One region of the Paenibacillus sp. ICGEB2008 genome, then DNA from elsewhere that is predicted to be linked to it. Evidence: riboswitches for the same ligand, from Rfam matches in the RefSeq annotation. Region 1 holds a riboswitch; each other region holds the start of a gene.
The links. Region 1 has a riboswitch for cobalamin ahead of cobJ (precorrin-3B C(17)-methyltransferase). Riboswitches for the same ligand answer to the same signal wherever they lie in the genome.
Positions count from the first base shown of each region.

Region 1 (3,280 bases):
TCTGAAGAGCGTGAACGGTCATTTGAAATGAGCTGGAAATGATAAATGCAGTAAGCTAAAAATGAACTTATATTTACTAATACAGAGTAAAATAGAGATAAGGGCCTACGAGGTCTTTATCTTTTTTTGTTGGACATGCATCGCAAAGTTTTTTGTTATAGCGAAAATATTTATCTAATATAATGAATAAGTTTCGATGCATGATATTGAGGACAGGAGCTGAGACGTTTATGAATTCTATTTGTGTATTTGCAGGGTCCAGACCTGGACATTCATCGGTATATGTTGAGGCGGCAGGCAAGCTGGGTGAAGCTATGGCTCGCCAGCATATCCGTTTAATTTATGGAGGCTCCAGCAGAGGGCTGATGGGTAAGGTGGCGGATGAACTGCTGGCGGGTGAAGGTCAGGTCACCGGCATTATGCCCACCCTGTTATTCGATGCAGAGATCATTCATCGGGGAGTTACCGAGTTTATTGAGGTAGCAAGCATGCATGAACGTAAAGCGGCGATGAGCGAGATGGCCGATGCGTTTATAGCCCTTCCGGGAGGCTTGGGAACCTTTGAGGAGCTGTTCGAGGTATTGTGCTGGGCGCAAATCGGTATACATCGCAAGCCCATTGGGCTGCTGAATGTGAATGGATATTTTGACCCGTTGGTAGAAATGGTACGTCATAGCGTGCAGGAAGGGTTTACCGGAGCTGATCATCCAGCGCTACTGAGTATATCTGCGGACCCGGATGAACTGCTGCATATGTTGAAAAATAAAGCAGAGAACTTGAAATAAAGCTTTTTTCGTGCTTGCACAACTGATTGAGGCAAGGTTATGATAAGACCCATAATCAAATAGCGGACAGACAAGGTGCCTTTGCGGTTGAGCAAAGGGTAACAGGGAATCGGGTGCAAGTCCCGAGCGGTCCCGCCACTGTAAGGAAGAGGGTTCTTTTAAATGGTCACTCGTACAAAACGGGGAAGACGAGAGAATCCGTTGATGCCAAGCCAGGAGACCTACCTTGATCTGTATGCACCGTTAACCTTCGCGGAGAGGATGGGTGTACGAAATCAGGAAATCAGGCACACGTTGCTTTTTCCATGTTGGTTACAGGTTTGCGTGGATATGAACGTGCAGCAGCGTTTGAAGCGTAAACAAAACAGATGGAAAACAACGGCAGATAGGAGGAAGACAAGAACTGTCTTCTTACGCTGTTTCGTCTGGTGAGAGAGATACGTACATAGGAACCCCATCCGGGCAGGATGGGGTTTTTTGAGTTAAAGGATGCCACAAATTATTGAAATAGATAGTATAGCTGCCCTGAAAAGGATGATAGGAGGAGCACGATGAGCCCATTAGGAAAATTGCTGGTGATTGGATTTGGACCAGGAGATATGGAACATATCACAAAACGGGCGTTGGATGCGCTGGCCGAAAGTGAGGTCATTATCGGCTACAATACCTACGTTGATTTGATCCGTCCGTTGTTGAACGGACAGGAGATTGTACGCACAGGGATGACAGAAGAAGTGAGCCGTGCGCAGGAGGCGGTTCGCCAAGCAGAGATGGGTAAGAAGGTAGCCGTCATTTCCAGTGGAGATGCTGGGGTCTATGGCATGGCAGGGCTGGTGTACGAAGTGCTGATGCAAAAAGGCTGGCGTCGCGAGGACGGGGTTGAGGTAGAAGTTGTGCCGGGGATCTCGGCTATTCAATCCTGTGCTTCGTTGTTGGGAGCGCCGGTTATGCATGATGCTTGCACAATCAGTCTGAGTGATCATCTGACCCCGTGGGAAACGATCGTGAAGCGTGTAGAAGCTGCGGCTTCGGCTGATTTTGTGATTGCCTTGTACAATCCGCGTAGTGGTCGGCGTACCCGCCAGATTGTGGAGACGCAGTCCATTTTGCTCCGTTACCGTGATCCGCAAACTCCAGTTGGACTGGTGAAGAGTGCTTATCGTGAACGTCAGCAGGTTATTGTAACGACGCTGGAAGATATGCTGAACCATGATATCGGGATGCTGACGACCGTAATCATCGGCAATTCCTCGACGACAGTGTATGACGGGTTAATCGTGACTCCGCGCGGCTATCAGCGTAAATACACGCTGGACGCGACCGAGCAAGTGCTCAAACCGCATCAGCGGCTTCGCACGGAAGCGGAGCCGTGGTCGCTGGGCGCGCAAGAGGATCGCGCGCTGGATACACCGCAGGGAGGTGGAGCAATGTCTGCGTCTCCCGAGCCTTCCGCGAGCAGCGCTGCGGTTGCCACGCAGGCACGCCCGCAGGCGATGGCTACCGTGCAGGCTGCGCCCGCGAAGCAAACCGGAGCGGCTCCAGCATCGCTGGCAGCAGAGGCACTAAGCCGCCTAGCTGTCGGCGGCAAGCTGCCGGGCGAAGCCAATGCTCGCTGGAGCGGGCAAGCGCCTGCTGCCCAGAGCGCCGTCGGAACGGCAACGGTGGCTACCACTGGGAAGGCGTCAGGCGGCTTTGGCAAGCCTGCGCTGTTTGAGGTGGGGGTTTCCCCTGGCGTGGGAAACAAGAAATTCACTGCTCGGCAGATGGCACTGCTCGCCGAGGTAGCGGGTGATGATGGCGAGCTGGAATACACGCCAGATCATCAGATCGTGCTGCGCGTGCCGTGCGCAGACCCCGAGGAACTGGTCGGACGGCTTCGGGATGAACGATTCATTGTCATGCCGATCGGCGATGTGTTTAAGGTCAAGGCATGCGACTTCTGTAATATGGAGAAGGATGACGCAGTGCCTGTGGCTGAGCACCTACAGGTTGTGCTTGGCGGATTACAGGCACCCAAGGAAACGAGCATTGCTTTGAACGGATGCGGCATGGCCTGCTATGGAGCGGTACTGGAGGATATCGGAATTGTCTACCGCAAGGGAGGATATGATCTTTTCCTCGGCGGCAAAAAATTCGGCCGTAATGCTCATGCCGCTCAGCCCGTAGCGGAAGGAATTCCGGGTGATCAGATTACGGACATCGTGGAGAATATTATCGCTGAATACAAGGAAAAAGGGCATCCGAACGAGCGTTTTCATAAGTTTTTCAAACGTGTAGGCATCGTTGCGGGTTTCCGGCATGAAGATGCACCAGCAACAGTAGAAGTGAACGCGGTTTGTGGTGATTAAGTGGGTTGGTAGGCTTGATGAACAGGATACAAGCATATATATATAATAGGGCGTCATGTAGGCTATCCCTATCAATGAGGAGGAAAACACAGCAGTGGATGCAATATTGTTGGTTGGACATGGAAGTCGGGACCCAGAGGGTAATCA
Region 1 covers NZ_AMQU01000030.1:33,503-36,782, forward strand. The annotation lists gene C400_RS0124675 (uroporphyrinogen-III synthase) at 1-31, shown strand, start outside; gene C400_RS0124680 (TIGR00730 family Rossman fold protein) at 231-785, shown strand; cobalamin riboswitch at 843-1,028, shown strand; gene cobJ (precorrin-3B C(17)-methyltransferase) at 1,337-3,133, shown strand; gene C400_RS0124695 (sirohydrochlorin chelatase) at 3,228-3,280, shown strand, end outside.

Region 2 (3,280 bases), on a different contig from region 1:
CTTGACGACAGTAATTCCTAACGCTGTGCTGGGCGGGGCGATGATCGTCATGTTTGGCTCGGTTGCTGCATCAGGCATGTCTATTTTGTCAGAAGTGGATCTGCGGAAAGAAAGCAATCTGCTGATTGCAGCATGCAGTATTGCCGTGGGCCTAGGCTCAGCTGTTCTGCCGCAAATGTTCGACCAACTGCCGAGCTTTGCCAAAATGCTGCTGCAAAATGGCATCGTATCTGGCTCGATTACGGCAATTGTCTTGAACATTGTTTTGGCAAGAAAACAGGGTGAATCGGTCAAAGGCGTTAATGTCTCAGAAGTTCCACAGAAGGTTTGATGAATAGGAAATAAACAAAAACAGCCGGAGAAAGGGCGTTGCCTCTTTTCCGGCTGTTTGGCATGGGGTTATCCAGTACTAGTTATTTATTAAGCAGCATGAAATTATTGATAAAACCCTCTTTCTGTATGAAGATCGGGGTTTGGATTTTCGAAGTGAAGTCATAATAGTACACGCCGCGTCCTTCCTCCTGATTTTTCGGGAGGCGCTGCCTAAATAATAGACCCCTTTGCTGTCTGGGGACATATAGATAAAGCTGCGGGACGAAATGGGGAGCTTAGTTTGGTGCGTTTTCCAGTTGCACTTTTAGGTTGGTTTATCTACTAGAGGAATTTGCTAGAGTGGTAGGAAGAGGCATGGTATAATCTACCTTAAGGACTTTGGATAGTGGTGGATGTTTTCGGATCACGGCGCAGCTTCCCGAAAGGGGGTGAAGCCGATGGTCAACCTTGTGTCGTGCTATGATGTGCTGCGTTGGATGGTTACGTTACTAAGCCTGGTGTTTAGTATTCGTAAGCTTTATCGCTGGCTGCGTCGGAAATTTCGGAACAAGCGAAAACCCACCGCGTAATTAGGTTGGCCCCTAACAGTGGGTTTCGTTCGCATTAACATTCAGTTATGCAGCGCGCCGTGGTGGTGATCCACAGCCTTTCAAGTCCTAAGAGTCTTTGCCGTTGGAGCGGCGAAGGCTCTTTTTAGTATACGGATACGGTGGTTATCTCTATACCTAATTTTAACACGTGAATTGTGTGCACGCAACGTTAAGACATACCTTCAATTGCGCGCAAGCAATGAATAGCCTTGGTCTTGATTCACACTATATCATTCAAATTTAAATTATTACGCAACATTTGTTGACAAGCCAGTAGCAACAAAATAAGATAATCCTAAATCGTAATAAAAAGGAATAAAGGAAGAAAACAGGTGTGAGCCGGACAACTCTATATACGAAGTTTCGTAGAGACGATGTAGATAGTTGTTGAGCGTGTTCACTTAAAAGGGAAGTTCGGTAGATTCCGACACGGACCCGCCACTGTATACAGGCATCAGCAGGGTACTGCTGGAGCTTTCAGAACAAGCCACTGGAACTGTGAGGAACCGGGAAGGCCTGAAAGATACGCTTGGAGTCAGGAGACCTGCCTGTTTTGACATCACTGTCAGACCCACGGGATGCTGGGGAGGTGGTTAGGCGTGCTGCATACGGAATGTCTGAAACCGATCTGATCCCTTCTATGTTTTTGGAGCTGGCTTTGAGGTGAGTTTTGACATTTTATAATGAAAGCATTTCTGACTGCTGATCAAGTGGTTGGGAATGCTTTTTCGCGTTTTGCGTTAGGTTTATACGATTTTACAAGATAGAGGGGAAAATGTGGGATGATAGGCAATCGTAATAGGCGTTCATGGTTCATATGTACAGGATTGCTGCTGCTGATGGCAGTTATGACTCTTTCCGGATGTGGCGTAGCCACGAAGACGGAGGATAGCTCGGGCAAGGGTGAGAACACGTCTGCACAACAGACTCAAGCAGATAAAAAGCTGGTGATGGCGTATACGTGGAAACCGTCAGGCGTCGATCCGCATGGAGACAATAGCTGGGATGTGATGCGTTCCGGTGCCGGTGAGACACTCATTCGTTTGAATGAAAAGCTGGAGCCTGTGGCTTGGCTAGCCAAGGAGTGGAAACATGACAGCCCTAACGTGTGGTCGTTCAGCTTGCAGGATAAGGTCACGTTTCATAATGGAAAGAGCATGGATGCAGCAAGTGTAAAAGCATCTTTGCTGCGCTCAATCGAGAAAAGCCATCTGGCGAAGGATTTACTGGATGTGAAGTCCATTGATGTAACTGGTCCGCTGACGCTGAAAATTACGACAAACCAGCCGAATGCAGCGCTGGTATCCAATTTGGCTGATCCGTCAACGATTGTACTGGATGTGGCATCCATGAAAGATGAGCAAAGCTACCCTGCAATGACAGGTGCTTTTAAAATCAAAGCCTTCAACAAGGATCAATCCTTGGTCGTCGAGCGTTATGACGGATACTGGGGCGAAAAGGCGCGATTGGCCGAAGCGACGATGAAATTCATTACGGACGGTAATTCGCGCCTGATGGCGTTACAATCTGGTGAGGTGGATGTAGCGACGGATATTCCGGTAGATAACGCAGAGGTATTAAAAAAGAACGACAAGCTACAAGTGCTGTCGGCTCCATCCTTGCGCACCCATATGATTGTGTACAACATGGAATCACCTGTGTTCAAGGATGCAACCAACCGTAAGGTGGTGGACAGTCTGATTCCGCGCGCATCCATTGTGAGCGCCGTCATGAGAGGCTTCGGTACGGAAGCAAGCAGCCCGTTTCCGAGCATTCTTCCCTTCGGTAAGATTGAGCGCAAAGCATTGGACGGAACGGCGGAGCAGTTGTTGACGAAGGATGGCTGGCAGAAGGATGCCCAAGGTACGTGGACCAAGCAGGGCAAGCCATTCGAGGTTACGCTGCTGACCTTCCCACAGCGTCCGGAGCTATCCGTCATGGCTGAGGTGATTCAGAGCCAATTGCTGAATGAGGGAATTCAGGTCAAGATTCGCAAGGTGGAAAATATCGACGAGGCATTGACCAAAAATGATTGGGATTTTGCTATGTACAGCATGCTCACGGCCCATACAGGGGAGCCGCAGTATTTTATGGACATGTTCTACTCCTCTACAAGTGAAGCGAATGTAAGCCGTTATGCTTCCAAACCGCTGGAGAATATTCTTCACAGCCTGAAGTTGGCGAAGGATACCGCACAGCGTAATGCGGTAACACTGCAAGCGCTGGATATCATCAATACAGATTTGCCGCAGTCGTTCATTGTGCACCCTGACAATGTGTTTGGTGTGAAAAAAGGAGTAAAGGGCTTTACACCGCATCCGATCGAGTATTACTACATTACAGCGCAATCCGATATT
Region 2 covers NZ_AMQU01000006.1:178,708-181,987, forward strand. The annotation lists gene C400_RS0104320 (nucleobase:cation symporter-2 family protein) at 1-331, shown strand, start outside; gene C400_RS27360 (hypothetical protein) at 726-902, shown strand; cobalamin riboswitch at 1,285-1,489, shown strand; gene C400_RS0104340 (ABC transporter substrate-binding protein) at 1,706-3,280, shown strand, end outside.
Region 2: another riboswitch for cobalamin. It lies ahead of C400_RS0104340 (ABC transporter substrate-binding protein); the one in region 1 lies ahead of cobJ (precorrin-3B C(17)-methyltransferase).

Region 3 (3,280 bases), on a different contig from region 1:
AGCTAACTACATTCCGGCTCGCCTGACAGCAGTTATGCTTGTGATAGCGGCGTGGTTGTATCGGCTGGATGCTGCAAGAAGCTGGCGCACAGTCAAGCAGGATGCCCGTCTGCACCCAAGCCCGAACAGCGGCTTCCCCGAATCAGCAGTGGCAGGTGCCTTGGGGATTCGTCTCGGTGGCTATAACGTGTATCACGGCGTACGCTCCTTTCGGGCATATATGGGCGAAGAGATACGACCACTGGAGTCGAAGGATATCCGGCATACCATCCGGCTGATGTTCGCCGTATCCACTATGTTTGTAGGGTTGTGTTTGTTGGGAGCTGCGGGGTGTTTTGCCTTGGGATGGATGCGGTGAGGAGTGACATTATTTTGAAACAAAATACAGAAGGGAAAAGAGTGCGAGAATGTGCACTAAGTCCGAGCCCACAACAGGATAGTGAGCCGAATGATGCTAAAGAAGATCTGCAGTGGGACATGGAGCTCGTGCTAGTTCGTCATGGCACAACCTCATGGAATAAGGAACGTCGATATCTGGGACATGCCGATTTGAGTTTGCTGTCTGGAGCAGAGCAGGAATTAAAGCCTTTACGGGAAAAATTACAGGGCCAGTCCTTTGCTCAAATCTATTGCAGTGACTTGATGCGATGTCGCCAGACCTTGCAGATCATTTTGCCGGAGTCAGCATTGACGACTGAACGTTCCCTATCTGCTATGCCTCCTATCATGGAGCCACGTCTGCGAGAACTTCACTTTGGCGAGTGGGATGGAAAAACGTATGACATGCTTAAGGATGTGGCGTTGTATCGCGCTTGGATTGATGAGCCACAGCGAATCACCCCGCCTGGAGGAGAGTCCTGGGTACATTTTGTGAACCGTCTGCGCGAATTCCGTGACTCTCTGTTTGCGTGGCGCATTGCTTTGGAGGTTCAGCCAATAGAGTTGAATGCTGCACCTCCCTCTGTTTTGGTTGTCACGCATGGTGGTGTAATTCGCCAATTGGTTTGTATGCTGATACCAGGTCATGATTTTTGGAGGCTGAATCCAAAACCGGGAGAAGCGATTAGGCTTCAGTTAAGGCTGGCAGGACTGCACAATTGTATAGCAAAATTGCTTTTTCACTAGGGTAGTTGTGGCGAATCAAGCAGCTGTTTGGGTTGTAAGCTAACTCTTTTTAACCTATAATCATCAAGTAAAAGAACGGCTTGACTACACTACATCAAATATCCAGCAGACGAGGTCGGCGCCGTGTGAGGGAACTTGCTTTTCTTCATTGCGCTGTTAAAAGGGAAGTCGGTGTGAGTCCGACGCGGTCCCGCCACTGTAAATGGAAACATGCTCATTAGCCCTGTTACATGTGCCGCCAAGCATATGAAAGAATATCAGGGCATGCCTCTTCCATAAGTCAGGATACCTGCCCGTCCGCCTGTCACCATAATCCTTCGAGGAAAGGATGACGTGTTCGCAGTGACTGTCCATGCGGAAGGAAGCTGCCCGCCTGCGCACAATCTGTGCTAACGTGACCCCTGTGTCCTGAAATGAGGATGCGGGGGTTTTTGATAGGAAAAGAAGGCTGGAATGAGGAAATACGGATGATGTTCAAGTAACGCTCTTAACGATTTTTGTATGAAGGGGTGCAAATCATGGCAGGAAAGAAAATAAAGGTATGGACAACAGGTCTATTGGCGCTGATATTGGCAGTTGTACTGAGTGCATGTGGCGCGAATGGAAAAAATGTAGAAAATAAAGAGGGCCAAGTTTCTTCACAGCAGCCGGGACAGACTGTAACCGCACAAGAGCCTCCGGGCAAAACGGTTTACCCGCTAACGGTTAAGGATGCAACAGGACAGGAATTTACATTCAAAAAAGCACCGGACAAGATTGTTTCCGTCTCCCCGGCAGAAACTGAAGCGCTGTTCGCTATCGGATTGGATAAGGAAATTGTTGGTGTATCCGACTACTCTGATTACCCAGAGGCAGCTACGAAAAAGCCTAAAGTGGGCGGTATTATGAAACCGAACGAAGAGGCGATTATTGCTGCGAACCCTGATGTCGTTTTTGCAGGGATTTCACTTAGTGAACAGGCTACGACTAAGCTGCGTGACATGGGAATTATGATTTTTAAAACGGAACCGAAGACCGTTGAAGATGTCATAGCTAACATCGAATTGTATGGGAAAATCACCGATCATCAGAAAGAAGCGAGAGCGGTGACCGACAAGATGAGAGCAGATGTAGCGGAAGTGAAAGAAGGAGTTAAAAATATCGGCAAAGGGCAGAAGCTGCGGGTATACGTCGAGTTTTCACCAGGCTGGACAGTGGGTAAAGGCGAGTTTATGGACGAACTGATTACATTGGCAGGCGGCGAAAACGTGGGTGCCACGCAGAAGGGCTGGTACCAAATCAGTGAGGAAAATATTATAGCTGCCAACCCTGACGTGATTTTGTACAGCAAAAGTGTGAAGGATGACAAAACAGGCCAGACCCTCAGCGATATCATAAAAGCTCGCAGTGGATGGGATCAAATATCGGCTGTTCGTAACAATCGTGTATTTGCCGTGGATGATAATTTGATTAGCCGTCCAGGTCCACGCGTAACAGAAGGGCTCAAGGAAGTAGCCAAGGGCGTGTACCCTGAAATTTTCAAATGAACCGTAGACTGATCGGTTTTGGGGGGACTGGTCTTGTCTTGCTGCTGCTGACGCTGCTGCTCTGTCTTGGCATCGGCTCGGTCAGTCTTCCGGTCAGCCAGATCACAGGTATTTTGATCAACCACCTACCGTGGTTAAGTGATACGTTTACACCGGATTGGAATACATCTGCAGAGCAGATTATTTTGAAGGTCAGACTGCCACGGGTGTTACTGGGAATGTTGGTTGGAGCAGCGCTGGCGCTGGCGGGAGCCGGATTTCAGGGTGTGTTGCGTAATCCCTTGGCTGATCCCTATACCCTTGGGGTATCCTCGGGAGCTTCGGTAGGAGCGGCAGTGCTGATTTATTGGGGGCTTCAATTTTCATTTGTGGGTATATGGACGCTTCCGCTAGTCGCATTTATAACCGGCATGCTGACGCTGTGGATGGTGTTGACGTTGGCGCGTGAAGGTGGGAAAATTCCGACCCAAAGCCTCATTTTATCAGGTGTGGTGATGCAATTTTTTGGGGGAGCCATTGTTTCTTTTCTGACAGCCATGTCGAAGGAAACAGTCAATGAAATATTGTACTGGACGTTGGGAAGTCTTAGTCTGCGAGGTTGGTCATATACGGGAATTCTTTTACCTTAC
Region 3 covers NZ_AMQU01000007.1:683,503-686,782, forward strand. The annotation lists gene cbiB (adenosylcobinamide-phosphate synthase CbiB) at 1-358, shown strand, start outside; gene C400_RS0107775 (histidine phosphatase family protein) at 373-1,125, shown strand; cobalamin riboswitch at 1,221-1,436, shown strand; gene C400_RS0107780 (ABC transporter substrate-binding protein) at 1,644-2,651, shown strand; gene C400_RS0107785 (FecCD family ABC transporter permease) at 2,648-3,280, shown strand, end outside.
Region 3: another riboswitch for cobalamin. It lies ahead of C400_RS0107780 (ABC transporter substrate-binding protein); the one in region 1 lies ahead of cobJ (precorrin-3B C(17)-methyltransferase).